One region of the Streptomyces sp. ICC4 genome, then DNA from elsewhere that is predicted to be linked to it. Evidence: riboswitches for the same ligand, from Rfam matches in the RefSeq annotation. Region 1 holds a riboswitch; each other region holds the start of a gene.
What was found. Region 1 has a riboswitch for cobalamin ahead of DRB89_RS24810 (aldehyde dehydrogenase family protein). Riboswitches for the same ligand answer to the same signal wherever they lie in the genome.

Region 2: linked by a shared signal. The riboswitch ahead of DRB89_RS22085 (hypothetical protein) and the one ahead of DRB89_RS24810 (aldehyde dehydrogenase family protein) in region 1 are both predicted to bind cobalamin.
Region 3: linked by a shared signal. The riboswitch ahead of DRB89_RS23830 (energy-coupling factor ABC transporter permease) and the one ahead of DRB89_RS24810 (aldehyde dehydrogenase family protein) in region 1 are both predicted to bind cobalamin.
Region 4: linked by a shared signal. The riboswitch ahead of cobT (nicotinate-nucleotide--dimethylbenzimidazole phosphoribosyltransferase) and the one ahead of DRB89_RS24810 (aldehyde dehydrogenase family protein) in region 1 are both predicted to bind cobalamin.

Annotation. Positions count from the first base shown of each region.
Region 1 is NZ_CP030286.1:5,314,823-5,322,148, reverse strand. It holds gene aceB (malate synthase A) at 1-401, opposite strand, end outside; gene aceA (isocitrate lyase) at 561-1,844, opposite strand; gene DRB89_RS24815 (short-chain fatty acyl-CoA regulator family protein) at 2,235-3,632, shown strand; cobalamin riboswitch at 3,682-3,860, shown strand; partial or broken gene DRB89_RS24810 (aldehyde dehydrogenase family protein) at 3,989-4,159, shown strand; gene DRB89_RS24805 (hypothetical protein) at 4,251-5,663, opposite strand; cobalamin riboswitch at 5,811-5,886, opposite strand; cobalamin riboswitch at 6,049-6,120, shown strand; partial or broken gene DRB89_RS24800 (peptidase) at 6,253-6,825, shown strand; gene DRB89_RS24795 (TetR/AcrR family transcriptional regulator) at 7,117-7,326, opposite strand, start outside.
Region 2 is NZ_CP030286.1:4,762,296-4,769,621, reverse strand. It holds gene mobF (MobF family relaxase) at 13-4,359, shown strand; gene DRB89_RS22095 (hypothetical protein) at 4,362-4,553, opposite strand; gene DRB89_RS22090 (hypothetical protein) at 4,665-4,991, shown strand; gene DRB89_RS22085 (hypothetical protein) at 5,013-5,264, opposite strand; cobalamin riboswitch at 5,436-5,583, opposite strand; gene DRB89_RS22080 (hypothetical protein) at 5,743-5,988, shown strand; gene DRB89_RS22075 (DUF6879 family protein) at 5,957-6,487, shown strand; gene DRB89_RS22070 (helix-turn-helix transcriptional regulator) at 6,504-7,326, shown strand, end outside.
Region 3 is NZ_CP030286.1:5,109,918-5,117,243, forward strand. It holds gene DRB89_RS23795 (cytochrome P450) at 1-510, opposite strand, end outside; gene DRB89_RS23800 (tRNA-dependent cyclodipeptide synthase) at 491-1,246, opposite strand; gene DRB89_RS23805 (EF-hand domain-containing protein) at 1,501-1,713, shown strand; gene DRB89_RS23810 (PadR family transcriptional regulator) at 1,759-2,307, opposite strand; gene DRB89_RS23815 (ATP-binding cassette domain-containing protein) at 2,404-3,237, opposite strand; gene cbiQ (cobalt ECF transporter T component CbiQ) at 3,234-3,983, opposite strand; gene DRB89_RS23825 (energy-coupling factor ABC transporter substrate-binding protein) at 3,988-4,341, opposite strand; gene DRB89_RS23830 (energy-coupling factor ABC transporter permease) at 4,350-5,045, opposite strand; cobalamin riboswitch at 5,074-5,268, opposite strand; gene DRB89_RS23835 (flavodoxin family protein) at 5,590-6,321, shown strand; partial or broken gene ureG (urease accessory protein UreG) at 6,374-7,045, shown strand; gene DRB89_RS23845 (urease accessory protein UreD) at 7,042-7,326, shown strand, end outside.
Region 4 is NZ_CP030286.1:8,799,549-8,806,874, forward strand. It holds partial or broken gene DRB89_RS41440 (RNA ligase family protein) at 1-212, shown strand, start outside; gene cobT (nicotinate-nucleotide--dimethylbenzimidazole phosphoribosyltransferase) at 221-2,818, opposite strand; cobalamin riboswitch at 2,863-2,995, opposite strand; gene DRB89_RS41450 (hypothetical protein) at 3,033-3,401, opposite strand; gene DRB89_RS41455 (DUF6313 family protein) at 3,405-4,055, opposite strand; tRNA gene DRB89_RS41460 (tRNA-Trp) at 4,238-4,311, opposite strand; gene DRB89_RS41465 (ankyrin repeat domain-containing protein) at 4,354-5,100, opposite strand; gene DRB89_RS41470 (hypothetical protein) at 5,749-6,009, opposite strand; gene DRB89_RS41475 (LacI family DNA-binding transcriptional regulator) at 6,110-7,144, opposite strand; partial or broken gene DRB89_RS41480 (DUF3459 domain-containing protein) at 7,141-7,326, opposite strand, start outside.

The sequences.
Region 1 (7,326 bases):
AGCTGGCCGCCGATGACGTTCTCCCAGGTCGGGGCGGTGGCGTCCTCGAAGTCGGCCATCCAGACCTTCGCCCCCGAGTTCAGGGCGTTGACCGCCATCCGGCGCTCCGGCGGGCCGGTGATCTCGACCCGCCGGTCGGCCAGTCCCGGTGCGGGCGGGGCCACCCGCCAGTCGGGGTCGGCGCGGACGGCGGCGGTGGTGCGGGGGAAGTCCAGGGGCGATCCGGAGACCAGGTGGGCGGAGCGGCGGCGGCGCTCCTTGAGGATCTCCCGGCGGCGGTCCGCGAAGGCGGCGTCGAGCCGTCCGATGAACTCCAGGGCCTCGGGGCTCAGGATCTCCTCGTGGCGCTCACCCGGCGCGCCGAGGACCTTGACGCTGCTGGTCAGTGGCTTGAGTGACATGCGGTTCTGCTCCTCGGCGGGGGCGTCGGGCGTGGGGCGTCGGGCGTGGGGCGGTCGGCGCACGGGGCCGGCAGGGGCCCGGGGCACCGTCGGACGGCGGGCGCGCGGCGCCGGTTCGGACCGGTGCCGGGTTCGGACCGGCGCCGGGCCCGAACGGGCCTAGTGGAACTGCTCTTCCTCGGTGGAGCCGGAGAGCGCGGTGGTGGAGGAGGCCGGGTTGACGGCGGTGGAGACCAGGTCGAAGTAGCCGGTACCGACCTCGCGCTGGTGCCTGACCGCGGTGAACCCCTGGGCCTGGGCGGCGAATTCGCGCTCCTGAAGGTCCACGTACGCGGTCATGCCGTGCTCGGCGTAGCCTCGGGCGAGGTCGAACATGCCGTGGTTGAGGGAGTGGAAGCCGGCCAGCGTGATGAACTGGAAGCGGTAGCCCATGGCCCCCAGCTCGCGCTGGAACTTGGCGATCTGGTCGTCGTCCAGGGCCGCCTTCCAGTTGAAGGAGGGCGAGCAGTTGTAGGCGAGCATCTGGTCGGGGTACCGCGCGTGGATCGCCTCGGCGAACTCGCGGGCCTGTGCCAGGTCCGGGGTTCCGGTCTCCACCCAGATCAGGTCGGCGTACGGGGCGTAGGCGAGCCCGCGGGCGATCACCGGGGCCATCCCCGGCTCCACCCGGTAGAAGCCCTCGGCCGTGCGCTCCCCCGTGGTGAACCGTGCGTCGCGCTCGTCGACATCGCTGGTGAGCAGGTTCGCCGCGAGGGCGTCCGTGCGGGCGATGATCAAGGTGGGGACATCGGCGATGTCGGCGGCCAGCCGGGCCGCGTTGAGCGTGCGGACGTGCTGGGCCGTCGGGACGAGGACCTTGCCGCCGAGGTGGCCGCACTTCTTCTCGGAGGCGAGCTGGTCCTCGTAGTGGATGCCGGCCGCGCCCGCCGCGATCATGGCCTTGGTCAGCTCGAAGGCGTTCAGCGGCCCACCGAAGCCGGCCTCGGCGTCGGCGACGATGGGCGCCAGCCAGTCCGTGCGGTCGTGGCCGCCCTCGGCGGTGGCGATCTGGTCGGCGCGCAGCAGCGCGTTGTTGATCCGACGGACCACCTGGGGAACCGAGTTGACCGGGTAGAGGCTCTGGTCCGGGTAGGTGTGCCCGGCCTGGTTCGCGTCGGCCGCGACCTGCCAGCCCGAGAGGTAGATCGCCTGGAGGCCGGCCCGCACCTGCTGGACCGCCTGGCCGCCGGTCAGCGCGCCCAGCGCGTGGATGTAGTCCTGCTCGTGCAGCTGCCGCCACAGCCGCTCGGCGCCGCGCCGGGCCAGGGTGTGCTCCTCGCGGACGCTGCCCGAGAGCCGGACCACGTCCTCGGCCGAGTGGGTGCGCTCGATGCCCGCCCAGCGCGGGTCGTCCGCCCAGCGCTGTTCGAGCTGCTTGGCCGCCGCCGTGTTCGCCTCTGCCATGACCGTCACCGTTTCCGTCGTCGCTTGTCTTGCCAATGCCGTCGCCGATGCCCCGACAGGCATCCACGCATTGGCACTCTGTGCCTGGATAAGAGGGTGCGGCCACCGGACCCGCCCATGGGCCGGAGCTGAGCAATGCTGCCGATCTACCGGGAGCGGGCTGACCGGATCACCGCAATCAGGGCATGAATCGGTGGTCCGGAGTCCGTTCCGGCCACCGGTTCCGGCTGGCCGCAGAACAGACTCTGGCATTGGCACTGGGTGCCAACAAGCGGGTACGTCTGCCAAGATGTGCGAATCTTCGAGGCTGAAATTGCCAAGTTTGCGAAGGCTCGTGGCACGTGCGGTCCTCGTATGCTGACCGGGCCCGTCCGACGGTGGAGGAGTCCGGTGAGCAAGACGTACGCGGGGGTGCGGCTGCGGCGGCTGCGCGAGGAGCGGCGGATGACGCAGGCCGACCTGGCCAGGGTGCTGGGCATCTCGCCCAGCTATCTGAACCAGATGGAACACGACTCCCGGCCGCTGACCGTCCCGGTGCTGCTGCGGCTCACCGAGGCCTTCGGGGTCGATCCGGGCTTCTTCTCGGAGCGCGACACCAGCCGCATGGTCGCGGACCTGCGCGAGGCCCTGGCGACCGAGGTCGCCGAGGCCCGCGTCTCCGCCTCCGACCTGGCCGAACTGGCCACCCGGATGCCGGCGGTCGCCGCGGTCCTGCTGGACCTGGGCCGGCGCGGCCAGCTCCTGTCGGAGCGGCTCGCCGACGCGGCCGAAGGCCGGGGCGGCCCGGCGCAGGCCCCGCGTTCACCCCACGAGGAGATCCGCGAGTTCTTCTACCGCCGGCAGAACTACCTCCACGACACCGATCTCGCGGCCGAGGAGCTGGCCCGCGAGATCGGCATCCGCCCCGGGGACGTCATCCGCGCCCTGACCCGCCGCCTCGCGGACCGGCACGGGGTCAGGACCGCCGCGGACTGCGACCGGCTGCACCACTACGACGCCGGCTCCCGCGTCCTGCACCTGTCGAACCGGCTCCGCCCCGGGCAGCAGGCCTTCCGCATGGCCACCCAGCTCGCCCTCCTGGAGTACGGGGACGAGCTGGACCGGCTGGCCGCGGAGGACTTCCCGGCCGGGTCCGAGGCGCACCCCCTGGCCCGGATCGGCATCGCCAACTACTTCGCGGCCGCGCTGGTCCTGCCGTACCGCGCCTTCCACACGGCCGCCGAGGAGTTCCGCTACGACATCGAGCGGCTGACCGACCACTTCGGCCTCGGGTACGAGACGGTCTGCCACCGGCTCAGCACCCTGCAACGCCCCAGGTTGCGCGGGGTTCCGTTCTCCTTCGTCCGTGTGGACCGGGCCGGGAACATGTCCAAGCGGCAGTCCGCCACCGGATTCCACTTCTCCCGCGCGGGCGGCACCTGCCCGCTGTGGAACGTGTACGAGTCCTTCGCCGCTCCCGGCCGCATCCACGTCCAGGTCGCCGCCATGCCCGACGGTCAGCGCCACCTGTGGACCGCCCGCGCCGTCACCCGGCACCGGGGCGGCTGGGGCGAGCCGGGCAAGACCTTCGCCATCGGCCTCGGCTGCGAGATCCGGCACGCCTCCCGGCTCGTGTACGCGGACGGGCTCGATCTGGACAACACGGCGGCCGCCACCCCGATCGGCATGGGGTGCCGGCTCTGCGAACGCCTGGACTGCCCGCAGCGCGCGGTGCCGCCGCTGGGCCGACCCCTGGCCATCGACGAGAACAGCAGCACCTTCGTCCCGTATCCCGTCGCGGAGCGGTGAGCGCTGACCGGGGCGCGGCAGGGGGTCTGGATTTACTAGGACGTCCAACTACATGTTCGTGGGCAAAGGTCCGCGGTACAGGGAAGCCGGTGTGAATCCGGCACGGTCCCGCCACTGTGACCGGGGAGTGTGCTGCCATCCACACGCCGCTGACGAGGTCTGCCGGGAAGGCGGGCGGCACGCGGGGATCCGGGAGTCGGGATACCGGCCGCGGAACGTTCCGTGTTGTCCACGAGGATGGAGCAGACACGCACGGCACCGGTTTGTACCCACGACCCTGGTGATCCGGCGGAGCGCGCGCACCACCTGTCCGCGCGCTCGTAGTTCTCACGATCCCTCCCAGCGGCACACCCGACCGGGTCCGTCCGTCCGTACCCCTGCGCGTCGGCCGCTCCGACGATCCGGAGGCCGACTTCGGGCCGCTGGTCAGCCGTGACGCGCTCGACCGGGGGGAGCGCTACGTCGGCATCGGAGCCACCGAGGGCGCCGAACTCGTCGTCGACGGACGGGGGTTCACCCTGCCCGGGCGTTCGCGGACAAGCGCCCGCCGCACTTCACCCACGGCTGAGCGCCGGTGCCGGGTGCGGCCCCGTCCGCGGGGCCGCACCCGGCCGCGGATCAGGCGCCCCAGCGCAGGGCGATGGTGTCGCCCACGTTGATGACCTTCTCGCGCAGCGCGCCGGCGGAGGCGGAGCCGTCGACGCTGACCTTCCAGGTGTTCGCGCCGTTGTTGGCCTTGCCGTTGACGTGGGTGATCGTCCCGGTGCCCGAGGACGGGGTCACGCTCGTGACGCAGCCGGACGGGGTGGCGGCGCCGGTCGCGGCGGCGAGGACGTCGCCGAGGGTGGTGGTCGCGGCGGTCGGGGTGAAGGCGACCGAGCAGACCTTGAGGCCGCCCGCGCCGTCGTCGACGGTCAGCGCCAGCTTGGTGGCCGTGCCGGCGGTGAAGGCGGACTGCGCGACCCACTGCGGGGCGCCGGGGGTGACCGGGACGGGCGGGGCCGCCGTGAAGCCGCCGCCGGCCACGGCGCGCAGGGCGTCGATGGAGGCGTAGGCCGACGGGACGGCGTCCGAGGGCTTGTACTTGAAGCCGCCGGCCGGGTTGTACTGGTTGGCGATCAGGAAGTCGATCGGGGTCTTGCCGCTGCCGGTGAGGAAGTCACCGGTCTGCGGGTTGAATCCGCAGGCGTTCAGGCCGGCGACGCCCCAGCCGTTCGAGCTGGTGTTGACCCCGTAGAGGGAGTTGAAGGCGCCCGTGCCCGAGACGAGCGTGCCCTTGAGGAAGTTCTTCGCCTGGACGACGTCCGCGTCGGTGTTGGGGACCCCGGAGACGCAGAGGGCGGCCATGGCCGCGCCCGTCATGTCGACGTCGCTCGCGGAGTTGAGGACCGTCGGGTTGCCCTCCGCCTTCTGGAAGGTCCAGCCGCCGTCCACGTGCTGGTTGGCGCGGATGCGGGTGACCATCGAGTCGGTCAGCGCCTGCGGGATGCGCTGCGCGCCGCCCTGGGTCTTGGCCCCGCGCAGCGAAAGGGCCGCGAAGACGGTGCCGTTGAAGTTTCCCGACGGGCCGAAGTAGCCCGCCTCGGCCGTCTGCCAGTAGGAGTAGACGTTCGCCACGAGGTTGCGCGAGGCCGAGACGCGGGCCGGGTCGATGCCCGCGGCGTACGCGTTCAGGGTGCCGCGCTCGTAGTCGGTGACCACCGGGGAGGCCTGCGGCCAGCCCGCCGTGGAGAGGAGGTTGCGGTAGACCGTGCGGGCGTTCTTCGTGGTGTCGCCGCCGGGGTAGACGTCGACGACGGCGGTGCCGGAGGCGGCGAGGGCGCTGAACGCCCACTCGTTGGACAGGCCGGAGCCGGCGTACGAACCATCGGCCGCCTGAAGCGACTTGAGGTGGGCGACACCGTTCGTCTTGGACGTGGCCAGCTGCGCCGGCGACGAGGTCGCGGAGGCGGGCAGCACCGTGAGGGCGAAGGCGCCGAGTGTGGCGGGCACCGCGAGCGCGAGGCGGCGGGAGGTGCGGGGACGGGACATGGCCTGCTCCTGGAATCGGCGGACGCCGGCTCCTCCCGCGCAGGCCGCACGTGACCACCGCAGGGCACGGCGGGGCACGGCAAGGGCCCGGTCGGAGAGCCGCCGTCCGGAACGCGTGGTACGGCTTCCTGTAGTGCATCGCCGTTTGGGCATTCGGGCTCGGAGACGGCCCCCGCCGTCCCACACCGCTGCGCGTCAGCTCCGGCATCTCACCGGATTCCCCCATGTGGCAGCCCTGGACGCTACCCGAGTGATCAAGGGACCGCCAGCCGCCGGGAACCGGGGCGCGCGGCGGGCGTCCGGGACGGGCCGGCTGAGGTTCGTGCCACCTTGACGCGTCGGCGAGATCCGTGTTGCACTCCGGCTGATAACTGCTCAGCACCAGGGGAAGCCGGTCGAATTCCGGCGCTGACCCGCAACCGTAGGCCCGGGCTCGTTCCGGGTGAGCCGGAATGCCTGGAGCCGGGCCACAGTACGAAGAGCGCCGTCGCGGATTGCGGTGTGGTCGTCGCAGCCTCCCCACGGCGCAGGAAGCCGTGCGGGGGCAGTTCGCCACGCACGCAGCCGCCCGGCAGAGACGAGGGCCGCGGTGGGGACCGAACAGCAGGCGAAACGGCAGTCGGGGACGAGGCGGCGGTTCCTCTCCCTCGTGACCGCGTCCCTCCTGACGCTCGGTGCGGGAGTGGCCTTCCTCACGGTTCCGTCCTCCGCGAACGCCGATCCGATCGAGCAGTGCACGGCCACCACGGGCGCCATCGTGGCGGTGGACTTCGGCCCTTTCGGCGGCAAGGTCGAGCGCGGCTGTGACACCACCCCGACCACCGGGTTCGAGCTGCTGCGCACCGGCCGCTTCACGACCGAGGGCACCGTCCACGACGGCGACGGGTTCATCTGCCGGATAGGCAACGCCTCCTTCAACTCCGGTACGCAGTACCCCACTCCGGACAAGGAGGAGTGCGTCCTCACGCCGCAGGCCACCGCCTACTGGTCGTACTGGATCGCCTCCCCGGGGCAGAAGAACTGGACCTACAGCTCGCTCGGCGCCATGTCGCGCACCCCGAAGGCCGGCGACGTGGACGCCTGGGTCTTCGGCGGCACCGACACCGGCGGCACCCAGGGCAAGCCCTCCTTCTCCCCCGACGACGTCCGGGCCGCCGGCGGCCCGGACGTCGTCGGGGGAGAAGGAGGGCGGCGTGCCCGCGCGCGGGAGGCAGGACCGCGGTGACGCCGGGCAGGGCGGCGATGAGGGCCGTGCGGCGGAAGATCATCATGCCATGTGACATTACACAGAAGGGGTGTTGGCAGGGCAGGCGATTTCGGGGCAAGCGCGGGACACGACCGGCCAACGCCGGCCGCCGGGCCGCGTCCGGCTCCCCGGTTCCCCGACGGCCCGGGCGGGGGAGAGGGTGTGGGGTAAGACGTCGCCGCTACCGGGGAGCGCTGACCGCCGGGTCTACGGGGCGGGCTTGTCAGGCGGTGGCACCAGCGCGGGCAGGAGCGTGGCGATGACCGTCTCCATGTACGCCTCCGGCAGGGGGCGGGTGCGCAGGAGCCAGGTGTGGTAGATCGGCCCGTAGAGGAGTTCGACCGCCATTTCGAGGTCGAGGTCGGCGCGGATCTGCCCGGAGTCGCGGGCTTTGGCGAGGCGGGCGACACACGCGTC
Region 2 (7,326 bases), 550 kb from region 1:
TGAGGGGGCGCCGTGGCGTGGGTGACGGAGATCAGCGCGGACGAGCAGGTCGACTACCGGCTGCGCCGTCATGCCGGATGCGGCGTGGCGGAGAGCACCGGGGCGGTCATCGAGCCGGAGCAGGCCCAAGGCGTCGACTCGCAGGATCTCGCGGTTGGTTACCGTCTGAAGTCGGACGGGGTGCTCGTGTGGATGGGCTCCGGGCTGTCCGAGGTCGGTCTCGCCGAGGGCCAGGCGCTCGATCACGAGGGTGAGGAAGCGGCCCGCCGGCTGATGAAGGGCTGCCACCCAAAGACGGGAGCGCGTCTGGCGGGGACGCCGACGTCGGTCCGCGCCCACGAGTCGGCGACGCTCACGGTGGCCCCGTTGGTGAAGGCGATCGAGGCCGCAGCGGAGAAGGCCGGGGTGGAGCCGAAGGACCTGCTGGAGGGCAAGCCGTACCAGCAGAAGAAACTCGCCCAGCAGCAGCGGATGGTCACCCGCAAAGGGGAGGCGCACCGGCTGCACGTCGAGACGCTCCACAAGCTGGCCCGTGCCGCCGGCCTCGACCTCGCCGAGGTATACGGGACCGCCGTGGTGGCGACGGCGTGGGAGAACAAGGACCTCCGCGTCGACTCCCGCGTTCGGGGATGGGACCTGGTCCTGGATCTGCCGAAGAGCGACAGCGTGCTCGCGGGGCTGATGGGTGAGGGCCAGGAGGCGGAGTACCGGGCGATCGTCCACCAGGCGAAGGTGGAGACGTTCCGTCAGCTGGAGCGGTGGATCGGCTACGGCGTCGGCTCCGAGGACGGCCGCCCGGTCCGCCTCGCGACGGGCGGACTGGTCGGCTGGTCCGTCGAGCACCGCTCGGCCCGTCCGATGGGCGACGGCGCCCCGGGCGATCCGCACCTGCACCTGCACACCGTCATCGCGAACATGGCGCTCTGCGAGGACGGGCAGTGGCGCTCGATCGCCAACAGCGGCCGCGATCTGTACCGGCACGCGAGCGCGGCCGACGCCTACTTCAAGGCGCGGGTCAGGTCGCTGGCGCACGAGAAGTTCGGCGTCGAGCGTACCCAGTCGGAGGTCACCCGGGCGTGGGAGATCGACGGGGTGCCCGAGCAGCTGCGTGACGCGTTCAGCCGTCGCTCGGCGATGGTCACCGAGGAGCTCGGCGAGGATGCCACCCGGGAGGAGCAGCAGCGCCTGGGCGCGCAGACCCGACGGGCCAAACACAACGCCGGAACGGACGGGATGCGGGCCTCGTGGCGCCAGCGCGCCGAGGCCGCCGGCGTCGACGTGGACGAGATGGTCGCGGCCGCCGCGCCCGGCGGTCCGGGCCCCGACGGCGGCGTTGCACTCGCGGGGCCCGGCGGGGGTCCGCGGATCCCGCCGCCGGACGTGATCGCCGCGGTGGTCTTCGACCCAGAGACCGGACTCACCGCGAGCAACAAGGCCTTCAGCCGGGCGGAGCTCCTGGCCGCCGTCGCCAACGCCCTCCCGTACGGGATCGGGGCGGAGCCGGCCGCGCTGGAGCGCCTCGTCGACGATGTGCTGGGGGTCGAGGGGTACGCGGTCGGCCTGCCGCACATCGGCTCCACCGTCATGTCCTCCACCGACCGGTTCACGACCCAGGACGTCCTGGACGCCGAGCACGTCGCCGTCACCCAGGCCGTGGCCCGCTTCGGCGACCGCAGCGTCGTCCTGACGGCAGACCAGGCCGCAGCCGCGCTCTCCGTGTTCGAGGTCGCCTCGGGCTTCGCGCTGTCCGCGCAGCAGCGCCAGGCGGTGACGCGTCTGCTGACCGCCGGGAACGGCATCGAGGCCGTCATCGGCGTCGCGGGCGCGGGCAAGTCCACGCTGATGGACGCCTGCCGGATCGCATGGGATGCCACCGGCACCACGTACGCCGGCGCCTGCCTGTCGGCAGTCGGCGCGCAGGGTCTGCAGGACGCCTCCGCGATCCCCTCGCGCACGGTCGCGGCCTGGCTCCAGCAGATCGAGAGCGGCACCGGCCTGACCGGGATCGACGTCCTGGTCCTCGACGAGGCGGTGATGACGGACGACCGGTCCGCTGCCAAGCTCCTCACGGAGGCCGCGCGGACCGGCACGCAGATCATCGCCGTCGGCGACCCGCAGCAGCTCCAGGCGATCGGGATCGGCGGGTGGTTCCGCGAGGTCCACCGCCTGGTCGACGGCGAGGTCCTCACCGAGAACCGCCGCCAGGAGGTCGAGGCCGAACGGCACGCGCTGGAGGTCTGGCGGACCGGCGACCACCAGCAGGCGCTGGAGATGCTCGCCGCCGGCGGACGCGTGCACGCGGTGGAGACCGCGGACGAGGCCCGTTCCGAGATGCTCACCGCGTGGGACGAGCTGCGCCGGCAGTGGCCCGACGAGCAGGACCTGCTGTCCAAGCTCGTCGTCCTGGCCCCCCGCAACACGGACGTGGACGCGTTGAACGCGGGCGCCCAGCAGATCCGGCGGGCCGCGGGCGAACTCGGCGACGAGCACACCTACGCCCTGCCCGGCGGCGCCCACCTCACCCTCGCCGAGGGCGACGTCGTCCGCGTCCGCGTCAACGACTACCGCTCCCGCCGCGGCGAGGGCCCCGACGTGCTGAACGGGTACCGGGCCGTCATCACAGAGGTCACCGACGACCACCGCGTACAGATCACGTGGAGGGCCAAGGACCGCACGGCGGAGTCCGGCTGGAGGAACGAGTCGGCGTGGATGAAGCCCGAGGACATCGCGTCCGGCTCGCTCTCCCTCGGGTACGCGATGACCGTCGCGGCCTCTCAGGGGCTCACGTGCGACACCTCACTGATGTACGGGCTCGGCGCGAACGCGTTCGCGACGTACCCGGGCATCACCCGCGCCCGGCAGGCCAACCACATCTGGCTCCCCTTGCAGGCCATCGAGGACCGGGCCACCCAGGCCCGCCTCGGCGCCGCGCGCTCCGAGACCGAGCTCCTTGAGCGCGCCATCCAGTCCTTCGCGAAGTACCTGGGCCAGTCGAGCCCGGACGGGATGATCTCGGACGAGCTGCGGGCCGCGCCGGAGCCGGTGCGCCTGCCCCAGCAGGTCGAGCACGTGGCCGCCCGCGACGGCGCCGCGGCCTCCCTGCGCCAAGCCGAACCGGAGCCAGCCGAACGCCAGGACAAGGCCGCCGAACGCACCGTCGCGCAGGCCCGGGAAGAAGCGGATGCCAACGCCCGGCGTGTGGTCTCCGCTCGCGCCGCGCGGTCCAAGTCGGCGTCCGTGCAGAGGATGGCGGAGGCGAAGAGCCGGCGCGACGCCGACCGCCAGGCCGCCCTCGCGGACAAGCTCGCCGCCCAGGTCGCTCAGGCCCAGCAGGAGGCCGCGCCACCGCAGGCGGACGTCGAGGTTGCTGCCCAGGAGAGTCCGGCCGCGCTCAGCCCCGAGCAGACGGCCCAGCTCGCCCAGCTGCAGCTGGACCGCGAGATGCGGGAGGTTCCCGCCGCGACCTCACGGCCCTACGGGCTGCGGACCGACCAGGAGCTCGCGCAGAACATCACCTACTTCGGCACCCGGGCCGAGGACTACAGGGAGAAGGCGACCAAAGCCCGCGAGGCACACGAGGCGTTCCGGGCCCGCCTCGACCGGGAGGCAGCCACCGGCACCACCTCCGGACAGCAGTGGGCTAAGGACGCCGACGCCGTACTGCACACCGCCGTGGAACTGCTGGGCACCCACCTCAGGGAGGCCGAGAACGCCGAGCGGGCAGCCGACAAGGCCAAGGAGGCCCGGGAGATCCTCCGGGAGGTCGACAAGTACCGCAACGCCCGCTGGCTCGCCCTGCGCCTGGCCGGCACCAGCCGCAAGGAGGTCCAGGAGCTGAGCGGGCACCACCTCGGGCAGGCCCTGGAAGGCGACGCGGAGGTCCAGCGGGCCCGGCAAGCGAGCCGTGACGCGAAGGACGCGGCGTGGGAGACCGTCCGCAGCAGCAAGTACGCCCAGCTGCTCGGGGCGACCAGCTACCCGCCCCGGGAGGCCCACGAGCTCGGCGAGAAGCTGGCCCAGATGCGGGCCGCCCTGCCCCAGCGCGCCCAGGACATCGACGCCATCAACGAGCGGAAGGCTGCTGGCCTCCACGGGGACGCCGTGAAGTCCGGGGAGCAGGCCGTCTACTGGAGCGGCCACGCCCAGCTCGCGCAGACCGAACAGGCCCGGCGCCAGCAGATCGCCGGGAAGTTCCCCCAGCTGCACGAGCAGGAGACCAGCGCCCGCCTGGTCGAGCAGCAGCGACAGGCCGCCGCAGCCGCCGAGCAGCGCAGGCAGCAGCGGGAGGCCGCGCAGTACGACCCGCCGTCCTACAGCGCGCCGACGCAGACGCAGTCAGGGCCGAGCATGAGTCTGTGACCTCAGGCCCGGGGGCCGGCCCCGAGGCTGCGCCGCACGGTCGCGGCCGTGGTCTCGGTCTGCGGGGCGGGCTGCTGGGGAGTCTCCTCGGCGGCCCTCTCCGCAGCGGTCCGGCCACGGACAGCGCGGAGCGCCTGGTCGTCGTCGAGTGGAACCGGACCGTGCCCGAGAGGGCGGCGTTGCGTGGTGCTCACCGCCGCAGTCTCGCAGCAGGGGTGACGGGCCGTCTGACCGAGGGGTGCACCAACTCGGGCCACGACGAGGATGATGTACGCGGACACGAAGACCAGCAACGGGAGGCGCGCATGGACACGGAGCAGTACGAGGTGCGTACCGCCGGGACAGCGGTCTTCACCGACTCCTCATCGGGGCACTGGTCTCGGATGCCGGCGCTCTGCCGCGAGTGCGACGCCCGCACAGGTCTGACGTTCACCGCGCGCGGGGCCGACGCCTGGATCACCTGCCCCGAGAGCCACGTCACCCGGGACTGGAGGCTGAGCCCCGAGGCCGTACGGGACGTCGCCTCGGTGGTCGCCACGTCCGGCGACACCGTGGTGCCCGCCACCGCCGAGATCTGGCTCAAGGTCCGCAGCAACCAGGAGATCCTCTCCGACTGCGAAGACATCGCCTGAGACCAGCCACCCCCGCGAGCGCTACCGGATGGGCTTGGCTGAACCCGGGTTTGCCTCGGGCACTTCGGAGCGCGCCGGGGCCTCCTGTCCGAACCCAGGGGTCAGCAGAAGCCCAAGGAGGGTGGCCACGGCCGCCCCGGAGGCGATCGACGCCACCAGGTCGCCACGGCCGTCGGCCCCTTGGCTTTTCGCCGTGTACTTGAAGACCACGATGCCGATGGCGAAGGCCACCACGATGAGCAGGGCCGCCAGCGGGGCGATCTGAATGGTCACGAAGTTCCTCCAAGCTGTGACCGCCGTCGAACGGCGGCGACTCGTCTGCGTACGCAGACCTCAGCTCTTCTGTGGAGAGACTCGGGGTTGGACAGCAAAGCCGTCCGATCCATCACGGATCATGGTTCTTGAGGTGCGTCCCGAAGCCCAGCCGAGAAGAGCCGGGCACGTCGCACGGCACTCTTGGTCGGCAGGTCCTCGGACTCCCCACCCAGTTGGGGCGGATACCGTTGCGGGACAGTTCCGGATTCGCACCGGATTTCCCTGCGTCGTCCAACAGCCTGATTCTACAGGCCGTGCCGTCCATCAACCGATCCGTTCATGGATGCCCGGCCGACGCGCGTCGGTGGACCCGATCCGGTTGTCCAGGAAGGGCTCCAGGCACGCGTTCGGGTCGTTCTCTGGTCGGCGAGCCCGGCTTCCTGCTCCACTGGGATGAGCGCAATTTCCCGCAAGCAGAGCGATGCAGGAGGCTGTCATGGCACTACGGTTCATCGGTATCGACCCGGACTCCGACACCGGGCAGTGCCCGACGGTGTGGGTCGACGAGGACACGGCTGACGTGGTCATCCAGGGCTGGAATGCGGATGAGGCGCTGCTCGCCCAGTGCCTGAAGACGGGATCGATCCCGCCTACCGAGGGCGTCGTACGGATCCCCGCGCGGATGGCGGCGCTGTTGAGGGAGGCGTGCGATGAAGCAGAACGACGTCGTGCCGGGCTTTGACGTCCTGCTGGACGGCGCCCAGCACTCTGCCCTCCACCTGGAGATGCGCGACGGGTACGGAGTCGCGGCGGAGTCCGCCGGCTTCGCCGACTGGCTGACCACCGGTACCCGCAACACCGACCCCGACTCGGACTACTGGGCGTTCTGGACCGGCCTGGTCCGCCGCACCGTCGCCCGCGGGGTGACCGTGCGGCGGGCCCGGATCGTCTCCGAGCCGCTGTCGGACTACTCGGAGTACAGCCACGCCGGGGCGGTGGTGAACATCGCGGCCGGCGAGGAGATCCGCTACCTGCCCCGCCGCCACGCCTCCGACATCGCGCTCCCCGGCAACGACTTCTGGCTGATCGACGGCCGCCTCATCCGCTGGAACCACTTCACCGGCAACGGCACCCCCGCCGGAGGAGAAATGTCCGACGACCCCACCGTCGCCGCACTGTGCGCGGCCGCGTTCACGGCCGTGTGGGAACGCGCCGTCCCCTACGAGGACTACAAGCCCTAGCCGGAGCAACACGCTGATGACCTCGCCCCTGTCCAGTGCCCAGGCCGCCCGCACCGCGCTCGCCACGCGCCTGCGGCACCTTCGCCTGGACGCGGGTCTGGCCGGCCACCAGCTCTCGGTCGCGTGCGGCTGGCACCCGGCGAAGACCTCCCGGATCGAGAACACCAGGGCCCTGCCCTCCGACGCCGACATCCGCGCCTGGTGTACGGCCTGCGGCGCCGACGGCCAGGCCGAGGACCTGATCGCCGCCGCCCGCAGCGCCACCTCCATGTACGTGGAGTGGAAGCGCCTGAACCGGGCCGGGCTGGCCAGCCTGCAGAAGGAGATCGTCCCCCTGGTCGAGCGCACCCGCGCCTTCCGCGTGTACTGCTCCCACGTCGTCCCCGGCCTGCTGCAGACACCCGAGTACGCGGCCGCCGTCATCACCGCGTACGGCACGTTCCACGGTGCTGCCGACGACGTCGAGGCCGCAGCGGCGGCCCGGGTGAAGCGGTCCAGGGTCCTGCACAAGCGCGGCCGCCAGTTCGCCTTCCTCATCGAGGAATCCGTTCTGCACTCCCGCATCGCCGCCCCGGAGACCATTGCCGCCCAGCTGGAGCACTTGGCCGAGCTCGCCAGGCTGCCGCAGATCTCCCTCGGCGTGGTCGCCACCCGCGCCCCGCGGCCGCTGTGGTCGATGGAGTCCTTCACCATCTACGACGACGTCCAGGTCGGCATCGAGCTGCTGTCCGCACGGGTCACCATCACCGCGCCCGGCGAGGTCGCCACCTACGAGCAGGCCTTCGCCGACCTCGCCGCAACCGCCGTCTACGGGGCCGGCGCCATCGCCCTGATCCAGC
Region 3 (7,326 bases), 200 kb from region 1:
CAGCCGCCGCCGGTCCTCGAACGGCACCCCCAGCACCTGGCAGTGCACGGCCGCCGAGAAGGGGTCGGAGAACCCCGCCCGCAGGTCCGCCGGCCCGCCCTCGGCCACGAGCCCGTCGACGAGCTCGCCGGCCATCGCGCGCAGCCGGTCCCGCAGGCCCTTCTGGCGCGGGTTGAGCGCCTTCATGACCGCGTCGCGCAGTCCGGCGCTGTTGATGTTGCCCATGTTGTTGACGACCTCGGGCGGGATCGTCAGGGCGTACTGGCGGGGGACGCCGGCGTTCGCCGTGTCCTTGAGGCTGAAGCGCTCGTCCTCCAGCACCTGCGTGGCCAGCGCGTAACTGCTCACCAGCCAGGCCGGGTCCCCGGTGAGGGTCCGGACCCGGGCGACCGGCGCCTTCTCGCGCAGCCAGGTGCACTCCTCGGGGAGCACGTCACCGCGCCGCGAGAGCGGGAAGTCGAGGAGGGCGCCACCGGTCCGCCCGGTGCCCTCAAGCTGCTCGACGCCCATCGACGGTCCCTTCGGTGTGGTTCGGGTCGCTCCGCGCGAGGTCGGCCGACTCGGGCCTTACGACGGCATACGCCTGGTTCCTGGTCGCGCGCAGTCCCCCACCGCGCGCGAAGAGGACATCGGTCATCGGCATCTTGACGTGGTAGGCCGCCACCGAGGACGGCACGTCGAGAATGCTCGGGGTGTCCACGAAGAACGGCAGCTCGGCCGCGATGTAATCGAAACATGCCTGCAACTGCGCGTCGGTGATGGATTCACCTTCCGGCAACTTGGAGCCGACAAAATGCAGGGCCATTTCCTCGCAGCCCTTGCGGAATTCGTCGTCGGTCGCCAGGAAATGGAGCACGCGCCTGTGCAGAAGTTGGTAGACGGGGTTCGACTGGAACTCGGAAAGTGCCCTCACACGGATCTCGGCATGGGGACGGCCTGATTCCTCCACGCCCTTGAGGATCCGTCGCCGGACGGCCTTTATTTCCTTCGTCGCACGCTTCTCCGCGTGTTCCCGCGTGTAGCCGAACGCGGCGAACATCCGGTCGACGTGGAGGTCCGCGTAGACGAAGTCGACCTGCGCGAAGCGGGTCGTCGCCCATCGGGCGAGGCTCGTGATGCGCTCGGAGCTGAAGTAGCTGTTCCCGGGGCTCACTCCGATGAGCACATGGTCGCCGTCTTCCCAGATATGGCGGCAGGTACGAGTGAAGGGCAGAACTTCGAATGATGCGTCAGCTGTGATCGTCACCTGTGTGATCGCCCTTGTTGCCGCTTGTCCCTGGGGGCCCTGCGCTCCCGGTGTGGCGGCAATGTCGCTACGTTATGCCGTGGTCCCGAAGCGTGACAAGTGGAGGCCTGAATTGGTGGCTGGAATTATCGCTTCCGCGCTACGGAAGGGTAATTGAATTTCTATCTGCCGCTCGAACGGGACCCGGGGCGTGGGGGGCGTCGGCATGCCGCTACCCTGAGCCGGTCAACAAGCACCAAGAAGGGGTGGACCCAGTGGCGGACATCGAGAGCGCACGGACGACGTTCGGCAAGTTCGACGTGAACGGTGACGGCTTCGTGACGGCCGACGAGTTCCGTTCGGCGATGGCGGCGATGGGCGACCCGTTCGTCACCGGACCGGTCGCGGAGGCCGTGATCGCCTCCAAGGACGCGAACTCCGACGGCCTGCTGAGCTTCGACGAGTTCTGGGCCTCGCTGAACAAGTAAGCCCCGCACAGCCCCCGGGTCGGCGCGCCGGGCCGGGGGAGCACGTCAGGCCTGCGGCCCGGCCGTGCCCTCCACCTCGGCGAGGGCCTCCTCCAGCCAGCGCAGCCAGAAGGTCTCCAGACCGGTTCCCGCGTGGAGCACGACCCGCCGCAACCGGTCCTCCTCGGCGTCCCGGCCGGCCGGGAAGTCCTTCTCCTCGATGGACTCGTACACGGCCAACTGGGCCCGGTGCAGCTCCAGATGGCGCCGCAGCTCCGCGGCCAGGCCCTGCGGCCCGACCACCGCGGCCGCCCGGATCCGCAGCAGCAGGGGATCGCGCACCGGCTTCGGGTCCTGGCTCTGCGCGACCCACCGGGCCAGCTCCCCGCTCCCGGCGGGCAGCACCTCGTACTGCTTCTTCTGCCCCCGCACGGGCACCTCGCTGGGCAGCGCCCGGATCAGCCCGGCGTCCTCCAGCCGGCCGAGCTCCCGGTAGATCTGCTGGTGCGTCGCGGACCAGAAGTACCCGATCGACTTGTCGAACCGCCGGGTCAGCTCCAGCCCCGACGAGGGCTTCTCGAGCAGGGCGGTGAGGATGGCGTGCGGCAGCGACATGCGGCCATCCTAGGTTTGCGGGAGCTCCAGGACCGCGATCCCGGGTCGCCGCCGCTGCCGCTCCGGTGCACCCGGCGCCCCTGGCGGCGAACCTGTCTACCGCCAGGCGGCCAGCGCCTGCGGATCGCGGGGCCCGGGAGCATCCGCGGCAAGCAGGCCGTGCGCGCGCAGGACGGCCGTCACCGCCGGGGACCAGGCCGGGCGCAGGCCCGCCGAGGCGAGCAGCGAGGGGTCCGACAGGAGGGTCCCGGCCGGGCCGAAGCGGATGCCCGACGGGGTCAGGACCGCCGCGTCGTCGGCCCAGCGGACCGCCAGGTCCACATCGTGGGTGGCCATGACCACCGTCGTGCCGGAGGCCTGGAGCCCCGCGAGGACGGCCAGCAGCCGCTCCTGGCCGTCCGGGTCGAGGCCGGCCGTCGGCTCGTCCAGGATCAGCACGCGCGGCGCCATCGCCACCGCCCCCGCGATCGCCGCGCGCTTGCGCTGGCCGTAGGACAGCAGGTGGGTGGGGCGGTCCCGGAGCGCGGTGATGTCCAGGGCGGCCAGCGCCGCGTCCACCCGGGCGCGGACCTCCGGCGCGGGCAGCCCCAGGTTCATCGGGCCGAAGGACACGTCCTGTTCGACCGAGGCCGCGAAGAGCTGGTCGTCCGGGTCCTGCACCACCAGCTGGACGGACGTGCGCAGCCGGGTCAGGCCGGCGCGGCCGTACGAGACGTCCGCGCCGTCGAGCCGCAGCGCGCCCGTGCCGGGCCGCAGGCCCCCGCTCAGCAGGCGCATCAGCGTGGTCTTGCCGCTGCCGTTGCGGCCCAGCAGGACCAGCGCCCGGCCCGGCGCGATGGCGAAGTCCACGCTGGTCAGGACCGCCGGACCGTCCTCGTAGGCGTAGCCCGCGCCGGTCAGTTCCACCACCGGGTTCAGCGACGGGTTCACAGGTAGAGCCCCTTCAGGGTGAGGGTCAGGGTGGTCAGGCCCGCCAGCAGGGCGCCCGAGGCCGCGAGGAAGCGCCACGACAGGGCCGCCTCCGGTACGAGGACCCGCAGCGCGCCGTCGTAGCCGCGCCCGGCCAGCCCCGCCTGGAGCCTGGCCGCGCGGTCGAAGGCCCGTACGAAGGAGGTCGCGGCGAGCCCGGCCAGGGAGCGCCACACCGCCGCCCGGCCGGTGTGCCCGAGGCGGGCGGCCTGGGCCCGGCGGACCTGGGCCATGGAGTCGAGGAGCAGGAAGCCGATCCGGTACATGACCAGGGCCACGTCCACCACGGGGGCCGGCACCCCGGCCCGGACCAGCCGGGGGAGCACGTCGGAGACCGGCGTGGTGAAGGCGAACAGCAGCAGCCCGAGCGAGGCCGCCGAGGTCCGCAGGAGCAGTTCGGCGGCGTGCCGGGGGCCGTCGGGCGCCAGCGAGAGCGGCCCCGTCGGGCCGCCGACCGCGAAGAGCAGCGGCAGCGCCCCGGTGAAGCAGAAACCGAGGGGGATGCGGAAGGCCCGCCACAGCTGCCGCCCGGCCACCCCCGCCGGGCCGAGCAGTACGGCGAGGGTGGCGACGGCCACCAGCGGCCCGCCCGGCCAGGGCGGCAGGCACACGGCGGTGACCGTCAGCCCGATCCCGAGCAGGGCCTTCTCCAGCGGGTGCCGGCCGCGCCAGCGGCTGCTGTGCGCGGCCACGTCGATCGGCAGCACCCGCCTACGCCTCCGGGGCGGTGGCCGGAGCGGCGGCGGCAGCGGCGGCAGCGGGGGCGGCGGCCGCGCCCTGGCGGCGGCCCTTGCGGACACCGAAGTAGTACGCGAGCACGCCCGCGCCCAGCGCCGCCTGCAGGGCGAACAGCGCGGACTCGATCTCGCCCGAGGGGGGCTCGTAGAGCGGGGTGAACCAGGGCTCGTAGTCCGGCTTCAGCTCGGTGATCGCCGTCTCGGCCTGCGCGTCGGCGCCGGTGAAGGGCTCCTCCTTGTGGTCGCCCATCCCCAGCGCGACCGGGAGGACGGCCAGCGCCGCCACCAGGAGCAGCAGCAGGGCGTTGATCTTCGCGTTCTTGGACATGCCGCTCATCAGACCGCCGCCTTCTCTTCGCTGCGGGCGGACGTCAGCTTCGCGACACCCAGCCGGACCAGGTCCGACTTGCTCGCCTGCATCAGCAGCCGCATCACCAGGACGGTCAGCAGGCCCTCGCTCACGGCCAGCGGAATCTGCGTGACCGCGAAGATCCCGCCGAACTTCGCGAGCGCCCCGAGGAGTCCGGTGGCCGGGTCCGGGAAGGCCAGCGCGAGCTGCACGCTGGTGACGCAGTAGGTGACCAGGTCCGCGAAGAAGGCTCCGAAGAAGACGGTCACCATCAGCGGGAGGCCGAACTTCCGCAGCAGCCGGTAGACGGCGTAGCCCGCCCAGGGGCCCGCGACGGCCATCGAGAAGACGTTGGCGCCGAGGGTGGTGAGCCCGCCGTGGGCCAGCAGCAGGGCCTGGAAGAGCAGGGTGATCGTGCCGAGCACCGCCATGATCGGCGGCCGGAACAGGATCGCCCCGAGCCCCGTGCCGGTGGGGTGCGAGCAACTGCCCGTCACCGAGGGGATCTTCAGGGCGGACAGGACGAAAGTGAATGCTCCGGACGCGCCGAGCAGCAGCGTGCTCTCCGGGTTCGCCTTCACCTCGCGGGTGAGCGAGCGGACGCCGTGGACGACGAAGGGAGCGGACGCGGCGCCCCAGGCGACCGCGTGCAACGGGGGTAGGAACCCCTCGGCTATATGCATGAGTGGGGAGACCTCTCCAGCACCTCGTGGATGGACAACGCGCCCCGGCCGGTCTCCTGGCTCACGGGTTGCCGTCCTGGCTCCGCCTTCCCGGGCAGCACGGAACCTCCCGCGCAGCCCAGTGGCTTTCCCGCAGGAGTGGAGCCGGACTTCCCGATCACAGTGGCGAGGGCCGCACCGGTTTCACACCGGTTTCCCGAACACCAAGGCCCGCTGACCCTAGTCGGACGCGCGGACCGGTACCAACCCGCCCCGATCACACCCACGGGCGGCCGGATTCCGGTTGGCTGTCACTCCCCGTGTCCGTGCGGCTGCCGACTGCCTCAATGGCCTCGCGCGAAAAGGGAGTTCCGCCGGTCCGCGGCCGCCGGAGACCGGCTGCCCCGTGTCGCGCGCCGTTCCGCCCGTACGGCCTCGACGGCGACGGGCACCTCGGGCCGGCCGGCCCCGCGCTGCGCGGCGGTCCGCGCGGGCGGGCACCGGACGGGCACCGGACGGGTGCGGTCCGGTGGCGGCCGCGGCCGGCCGCGGCAAGGCTGGGCGGGTGGCCGACGACACCGATACCGCGAACGTCCCCGACTACTCCGGCCTGAGCGCCGTCTACGTCAACTGCACGCTCAAACGCTCGCCCGAGCCCAGCAACACCGAGGGCCTGATCGACAAGAGCCGCGCAGTGATGCACGCGGCGGGCGTCCGGACCTCGCTCATCCGGGCGGTCGACCACGACATCGCCACCGGCGTCTGGCCCGACATGACCGACCACGGCTGGGAGGGCGACCAGTGGCCGGTCCTCTACAGCCAGATCATGGACGCCGACATCCTCGTGCTGTGCGGCCCGATCTGGCTCGGGGACAACAGCTCGGTGATGAAGCAGGTCATCGAGCGGCTCTACGCCTGCTCCTCGATCCTCAACGAGCAGGGCCAGTACGCCTACTACGGGCGCGTCGGCGGAGCACTGATCACCGGCAACGAGGACGGCGTCAAACACTGCGCCATGAACATCCTGTACAGCCTCCAGCACCTGGGCTACGCGATCCCGCCGCAGGCCGACGCCGGCTGGATCGGCGAGGCCGGGCCCGGGCCCTCGTACCTGGACCCCGGTTCCGGCGGCCCCGAGAACGACTTCACCAACCGCAACACCGCCTTCATGAGCTGGAACCTGATGCACCTGGCGGCCCTGCTCAAGCGGTCCGGCGGGATGCCGGCGCACGGCAACCAGCGCTCCCTGTGGGACGCGGGCTGCCGCTTCGACTTCCCGAACCCCGAGCACAGATAGCGGGAGTGGATGGGCGGCGGGGTCGGGGGGGAATAAGAGACAGGAGGGGACCTTCCCGCACCGCCACACCCACAGCGCCGAGCCCACGCGGCCGGACGGCACCCGCCGCGCCCTGCGCATCGGCCTCGGCGGCCCCGTCGGCTCCGGCAAGACCGCCACCGTCGCCGCCCTGTGCCGGGCCCTGCGCGCCGAGCTGTCCATGGCCGTGGTCACCAACGACATCTACACCCGCGAGGACGCGGAGTTCCTGCTCCGCGAGGCGGTCCTGCCGCCCGAGCGGATCAGCGCCGTCGAGACCGGAGCCTGCCCGCACACCGCGATCCGCGACGACATCTCCGCCAACCTCGAGGCCGTGGAGGAGCTGGAAGAGGCCTTCCGGGAGAGCGGCCCGCTCGACCTGATCCTCGTGGAGTCCGGCGGCGACAACCTCACCGCCACCTTCTCCCGGGGCCTCGTTGACGCGCAGATCTTCGTCATCGACGTGGCCGGCGGCGACGACATCCCCCGCAAGGGCGGCCCCGGCGTCACCACCGCCGACCTCCTCGTCGTCAACAAGACCGACCTCGCCCCCCACGTCGGCTCCGACCTCGACCGGATGGCCCGCGACGCGGCCGAGCAGCGCGGCGAACTGCCCGTCACCTTCCAGTCCCTGCGCGGCGGGGACGGCGTGGCCCCGGTGGCGGCGTGGGTGCGCGAGCGGATCGCCGCCTGGACCGGCGCATGAGCCGTACGGGGGCCGGCGCGGCCCCCGCCGAAGCCCCGCCCCGGGCACCGGCGCCCGGCCCGGCGCACCAGGCGGGCCAGCCGGGCCAGGCGCACCGGGCGAGCCCGACCGGCCTGCGCGCCACCGCCCGGATCCGTGCCGTGGCCGACGGGCGCGGCTCCACCGCCCTGCCGCTGCTGGCCGGTGAGGGCCCGCTCGCCCTGCGCCGCACCCGGGGCGAGGGAGCCGAAGCCGGGGTCATGCTGGTCGGCGCCATGAGCGCGCCCCTCGGCGGCGACCAC
Region 4 (7,326 bases), 3.5 Mb from region 1:
TGCTCGCGGGCGCACTGCACGGCGTACCTCGGGCCCGGCTCGGCGCGCGGCTCGCGGAGGGACCGCTCGGGATGGCGACGGCGCGGCGGGTCGCGGACCTGGTCGGGCTGTATCCGGCCCTGCGCAGGCCCTTCCCCCACCCGGACGCGGAACGGCGGGCCGGACTGGCCAGGATGGCGCAGGCGGCCGATCTGGGGGTGCTGCACGCGGTCGGGCCCGGTTACTTCTCGGTCACGCCTGCCGAGTCGAAGGTCGCCACCTCGTGCATCGCGCGGGCCGCGCTCTGGACCAGCGGGAGGGCCAGCAGGCCGCCCGTGCCCTCGCCGAGGCGGAGGTCCAGGTCGACCAGGGGGCGCAGGCCGAGCTTGTTCAGGGCCGCGACGTGGCCCGGCTCGGCGCTGCGGTGGCCCGCGATGCAGGCGGAGAGGGACTCCGGGGCGATGGCGCGGGCCACCAGGGCGGCCGCGCCGGCGCTCACGCCGTCCAGGATGACCGGCGTGCGCAGGGAGGCGCCGCCGAGCAGGAGGCCGACGATCGCCGCGTGCTCCAGGCCGCCGATGGCCGCCAGCACGCCGATCGGGTCCGCCGGGTCCGGCTGGTGGAGCTCGAGGGCGCGGCGGACCACCTCGACCTTGCGGGCGTGCGTCTCGTCGTTGATGCCGGTGCCGCGGCCGGTCACCTCCGCCGGGTCCACACCGGTGAAGACCGAGATCAGGGCCGCGGACACCGTGGTGTTCGCGATGCCCATCTCGCCCGTCAGCAGCGCCTTGTTGCCCGCGGCGACGAGGTCGCGGGCCGTCTCGATGCCGACCTCGATGGCGGCGACCGCTTCCTCGCGGGTCATCGCCGGGCCGACGGAGAGGTCGGCCGTGCCCGGGCGGACCTTGCGCGGGAGCAGCCCCGGCGTGGCCGGGAGGTCCCCGGCGACGCCGACGTCGATCACGCAGACCTCGGCGCCCACCTGGTTGGCGAACGCGTTGCAGACCGCGCCGCCGCCGAGGAAGTTGGCGACCATCTGCATGGTGACCTCCTGGGGCCACGGGGTGACGCCCTGGGCGTGCACGCCGTGGTCGCCCGCGAAGATCGCGACGGCGGCCGGCTCCGGGATCGGCGGCGGGCAGACCCGGGACAGGCCGGCCAGCTGCGCCGAGATGATCTCGAGCATGCCGAGCGCGCCCGCCGGCTTCGTCATGCGCTTCTGCCGCTCCCAGGCCTCGCCGAGGGCCTTCGCGTCGAGCGGGCGGATGCCGGCGACGGTCTCCGAGAGCAGGTCGTGCGGCTCCTCGCCGGGCAGCGCGCGGCGCCCGTACGTCTCCTCGTGCACGACCCAGGACAGGGGGCGGCGCTGGGACCAGCCGGCCTGGGCGAGCTCGGGCTCGTCGGGGAACTCGTCCACGTACCCGACGCACAGGTACGCCACGACCTCCAGGTGCTCCGGCAGGCCGAGCGCGCGGACCATCTCGCGCTCGTCGAAGAAGCTGACCCAGCCGACGCCCAGGCCCTCGGCGCGCGCGGCGAGCCAAAGGTTCTCGACGGCGAGGGCCGAGGAGTACGGGGCCATCTGCGGCTGGGTGTGGCGGCCGAGGGTGTGGCGGCCGCCCCGGGTGGGGTCGGCGGTGACGACGATGTTCACCGGGGTGTCGAGGATGGCCTCGATCTTGAGTTCCTTGAACTGCTTGGCCCGGCCCTTGGGCAGCGACTTCGCGTAGGCCTCGCGCTGGAGCTCGGCGAGCTCGTGCATCGTGCGGCGGGTCTCGGCCGACTTGATGACGACGAAGTCCCACGGCTGGGAGTGGCCGACGCTGGGCGCGGTGTGGGCCGCCTCCAGCACGCGGAGCAGCACCTCGTGCGGGATCGGGTCGCTGCGGAAGCCCTTGCGGATGTCACGGCGTTCGCGCATGACGCGCAGCACGGCCTCGCGTTCGGCGTCGGCGTACGCGGGCGCGGGCTCGGTGGCCCCGGCCTCCGGGGCGGTCTCCGGCTCCGGCTCCGGCGCCGGTTCGCCTTCGGGCTCGGATGCGGGGCCGGTGCCGGCTTCCGCCTCGGCGGTGGGCTCGGCAGCGGGCTCGGCAGCGGGCTCGAAGGCGGTCTCGGGCTCCAGCGGTACCTCGGCCGGCGCGGCCGCGACGGCCTCGGGCTCCGGCGTCGGCTCGGCGGCCTGAACCACCGTTTCTGCGGGCTGCGGCTCGGGCTCCGCGGCCTGCTCCACGACCGGCTCGGGCTCCGGAGCGGGCTCGGGGGCCGGTACGACGACGGCCTCGGGGACCGCGGCGACGGGCTCGGCCTCGGCCTCGGGCTCCGCGGCGGCCTCGGCTTCGGCTTCGACCGGCCCGGAGCCCGTGAAGGCGACGGCGGCGGGGGCCGGCTCGGGCGCGGGCTCGGCCACGGGCTCGGGGGCCGCGAAGACCACGACGGGCTGGGGCTCGGACGGGGACTCGGGCTGCGGCTCGGGCTGGGCCTCCGCGGCGACGACGGCCGCCACGGGCTCAGGCACGGGCGCCGGCTCGGGGGCCGCCGCGGCCTGCGGAGCCTGCTCCACCGTCCACGGGGCCCCGGTCTGCACCGGGATCTCGGCCTGCGGCAGGTCCAGGTACTCGGGTCCCGCGGTCGGCGGACCGGCCTGGAGCACCGGGCCGGGCGTCACGGGGGTGCTCAGCAGGGAGACGAGCGGCTCCACGGCGGGCACGGCGGGCGCGACGGGGGAAATCGCCCGGCTGCCGGCGTCCGGCGTACCGGCGACGTCCCCGCACGCGGCGAGGGTGATCAGGAGCGGGACGGGTACGAGTGCGCGCAGCAGGGCGCGGGGGTACGACGGCACGGCGAGGCCTCTCCGGGGGATCCGCGTCCCCTGGTCGAACGGTCGAATCGAAGAGGCGGTGCGTCAGTGTCTGACTCCCGGCGCCCGCGGGGCTCCGGTCACAGTGGCGGGACCGCACCGGATTCGCACCGGTTTCCTGTCCTGCACCGCCTGGATAACTCGGACGATTCTGCCAGACGGGTGACCCCGGCCGACGCCCGCACCCGAATCGGCCCTACGGCGCGGGCCGTCGCGAGCCGTCGGGGTTGTGCGGTGTCGTCGGATCGTCCGGGGGCCTGGGCAGGAAGGCGAGGGCGCCCATGCCCTCCGTGCGGGACCAGGTCCGGTACTCCGCCGCGGTCTCGACTCCGTGAACGAACCGCTCCGGTTCGGCGGGGTCGAAGTCCTGGTGGACCACTCCGGCCACCTCCAGGATGTCCAGCAGCATCCGGGCCGTCAGCGGGGCGTTGAGCTGCTCGGCGACGCCCTCGGCCCCCCACCGGATGATGGTCTCCGCGGCCCGGGCGACGCCCTCCGCCGTGGCCGTGGGAAGGGCCAGCGCGAGCGAGGCCCGCACGATCTCGACCGCGTCCTCGGAGCGCACGGATCACCGCCTCCTTTCGCACACGATGCAGAGGCCCGCGCGAGCGGTGAAGCCCAGGGCCAGTTTGCCCGTGTTCTGCGCCTGCCGCAGGCACTCGTGCCGGTCGAGATGAGCGTACTGCTGGGTCGACATCGTGTCCCTGACGAAGACCTCCCAGTGGTCCTGGGCCTTCACCCAGTCGTTGCGGTGCGCCACCCGGACCCAGGTGTCGACGAAGTCCTGCCGTGCGTGGGTTCCGTGGAAGTACGGCCCCAGATCGTCTATGAGGCCGGGGAGGCGGACCCGCTGACGCAGCGTTCGCCGCTGGAAGAGGGTGTTGGTGGAGATCGACTTCACGCGGCTTATGCGTTCGGCGATGACATGGCCGGCGAACCCACCGATGATGGCCGGGACCAGGAGCCAGCCGACCAGCGAGGCCAGCCACAGGAGCACGTGCTTCGGGGCGTCGATCAGGGTGAACACCCGGTACACGCTGCTGGGGCTGCCCGCCCGCGCCGCGAAGACGTACAGGAGCACCAGGCACACGGCCATGGGCAGTCCCCAGTCCACTATCCACTGGGTGACCCCCTTCAGGGCCTTCCGCGAGCGCCACAGGCGCAGCCAGCGCCGCAGGAGGCGCCGGCGATCGGGCGGCAGATCGAGATGGCCTGGCACAGGGATGGGTCCGCCGAGCAACTGTTCCCCCCGGATCTCCGTCACGCCTGAGCGCGATCAACTCCCGTCATATACCGGGAATCCCCGCCGCGTACAAGACCGCACACCGAGCCCCGGAAACGCCTGTGGCCCGGGCTCGACGACTTGGTCGTCGAGCCCGGGCCACAGGACTTCTCGCGTTGCAGGGGTGGCAGGAGTCGAACCTGCGACATCTGGTTTTGGAGACCAGCGCTCTGACCAGCTGAGCTACACCCCTTCGGTGGGTCCAACCATGCCATGGCGTCCGCCTGAGATCCAATCAATTCGGTGGTCGACGGCCGAGAATTTCGTCGCGGGATCGGGCGCCGCAGGAGCGGAGCCAGTCGATGAGCGCGATGTCCTCGCCGGTCAGGGCAGCGTCGAGGGGGGTAAGGGAGCCGTGGCCGATCCAGTTGATGTCCGCTCCTCGAGACAGCAGGTATCGGGCCGTGGACAGTCGGCCCCCGTGGCACGCGCCCCAGAGGGCTTCGGTGACCTCCTCGGGATCCGCCCCCGCGGCGACGAACTCCCTTACAGGGCCGAGCAGTCCGAGGGCGGCCGCGTCCCACAGGGTGGGGCGGGCCCCAAGGTCCAGGAGGCGGCGCGCCGCGCGCCACTGGCCGAAGCCGGTCGCGTCGGCCAGCGGAGTGCCGCCGCCGAGCACCGCGCCCGGGGCTTCGATGTCGGCGCCCGCCTCGACGAGGGCGTCGAGCGCGGGGACGTCGTCGTTGCTCGCGGCCCAGTGCAGCGGGGTCTCCTCGTGCGAGCCGCCGAACCGGGCCCCCGGGTCGGCGCCGGCCGCGACGAGGGTACGGATCACCTCCGCGGTCCGGGGGCGGTGCCCGGGCCAGTCCACGGCGATGTGCAGCAGGCTGCGCTCGCCCGCCGCCTCGCCGTGCCGCACGATCCGGGCCCCGGCGAGCCCGGGGTGCGCGGCCAGCAGCCGCCCGAGTCCGTCGAGGTCGCCGGCCCGGATCGCCGACGTGACGGCGACGGCGAGCGGGTCCTGTGCCGGGAGGGAGAGCATGCGGCCAGCCTACGAGGCGACGAGCGGCGGGCGGGGGACGAGGGGCGAGGGACGAGGGGCTGGGCCGTGCGACGAGCAGGCAGTACCGGGCAGGCCCGGGCGGCCCCCAACCCAACGGCCCCGCGTCACAGTTCGATTCGGCGTTTCCACCAGGGGAGGTCGGGGGGAGCGAAGGGGTTGTGGGCCGTGCGTCGGAGGATCTGGGCGTCCACGGGAGCGAGGAGCGCGTGCAGTTCGCGTCGCGCTCTTTTGGGGAGGGCGTGGAGCACTATCTCCAGCAGCGTGCGGACGTTGTAGTAGCCGCACTCGAGGTTTCCCTGGTCGTATCCGTAGAACGGGGCGAGATCCCGCCTCGGCCTACGGGCAAGGGAACTCCATCGGTGGAACGCGTGCGCGACCTCGCCGACCGGGAGACCTCGACTGCGCTCGAAGTGTGCAAGCTGCCCGTTCGTCGACGCAGAGATCCCTCGGATCACGGCTGTCCGTCGGTGCGGAGCCTGGTCGGCCCGGCGTGAAAGCCGGAGCCTGATCTCGCCCGGCGATCGGCGAGGCATGGGCACTTCTTCGGGTGGAAGGTGGGAAGTCCCGCGACGTTAGAACATTTGACGTTCGGAATCAAGATCCAGACGATCGAAGGGTTCCGCCTGCTCAGGTCGTCTGACGTCCGGCGACTCGGCCGGTTATTGCCCGCTGGCCGCGGGCCATTGCCCTCAGGATCCTGGCGCCGCTGGACCACGCCTGGAGGGAGTCGGCCCGGCGGCGGCCGACCACGGTGAGGGCGAGGGCGGCGAGGCCCACCGGCAGGGCGAGCGCCGGGCGCGCGGCCCGGGCGCCCCACGCCCGTAAGGCGGGAACGGCGGTGCCGAGGGTGGCCAGGGTGACGGTCGTGGTGGTCTTCTGGGTGGACATCTTGATGCTCCCCGCTGGGTGGGCCTCGGTTACAGGCTCATGTTCCTGCGGGGAGCCGCCACACCGCGTCCCGCTGTGGAGTGGGGTTTGCGCGTTGCTCTCAGGTATCGAGATCACGTCTGGGCGGCGAGTCCCCCGGCCCCTGGCCCGTCGACCCCCGTACCACCAGCTCCGGCTGGAAGACGTACTCCGTGCGCTGCACCGGGGTGCCGGCGACGGCCTCGAGGAGGGCGCCGACCGCGGCCGTGGCCATGGCGCGCACCGGCTGGCGGATCGTCGTCAGCGGCGGGTCCGTGAAGGCGATCAGCGGGGAGTCGTCGAAGCCGACCACCGAGACGTCCTCCGGCACGCGCAGCCCCCGCTCGCGCGCCGCGCGGATCACACCCAGCGCCATGGGGTCGCTGCCGCACACGATGCCCGTGCAGCCGCGGTCCAGCAGGGCTCCGCCCGCCGCGTGGCCGCCCTCCACCGTGAACAGGGTGCGCTGGATCAGCCCCTCGGCCGCCGCCGAGGGGAGCGCGGCAGTGAAGCCCGCCTCCTTGCGGGCCGACGGGACGTAGCGCGTCGGCCCGATGGCCAGGCCGATCCGCCGGTGCCCGAGGTCCTCCAGGTGGCGTACCGCCATGTCCGCCGCCGCGCGGTCGTCCGGGGAGATGAACGGCGCCTGGACCTGCTCGTTGAAGCCGTTGATCATGACGAACGGGACGCCCCGGGCCGCGAGCCGCTGGTAGCGGGACGGGTCGGCGGAGGAGTCGGCGTGCAGGCCCGACAGGAACACGATGCCCGTGACCCCGCGCTCCTCCAACTGCTCCACCAGCTCGTCCTCGGTCGCCCCGCCCGGCGTCTGCGTGCACAGGACCGGCGTGTAGCCGTGCCCCGCCAGCGCCTGCTCGATGACCTGGGCGAACGCCGGGAAGATGGGGTTGGTGAGCTCCGGGATCAGCAGGCCGACCAGGCCGTTGCTGCGCCGGCGCAGCCGTACCGGCCGCTCGTAGCCCAGCAGGTCCATGGCGGCCAGCACCTTGTGACGGGTGCCGGACGCCACGCCCGACTTGCCGTTGAGGACACGGCTGACGGTCGCCTCGCTGACCTCGGCCTGCGCGGCGATGTCCGTCAGCCGGAGCGGTGCGGTCACCCGCGCCACCACACCGCCGTGTCGGGTGCCAGTACGTCCGGGTCGGCGAGGTCCCCGCTCGACAGCAGGGCCGTGCCCGGCGCGGGTATCCGTACCGGCTCGTCCGTCGTGTTCACCGTGCACGTGAAGTCGCCGCGGCGGAAGGCGAGAACGCCCTCCGGGGCCTCCAGCCACTCCACGGC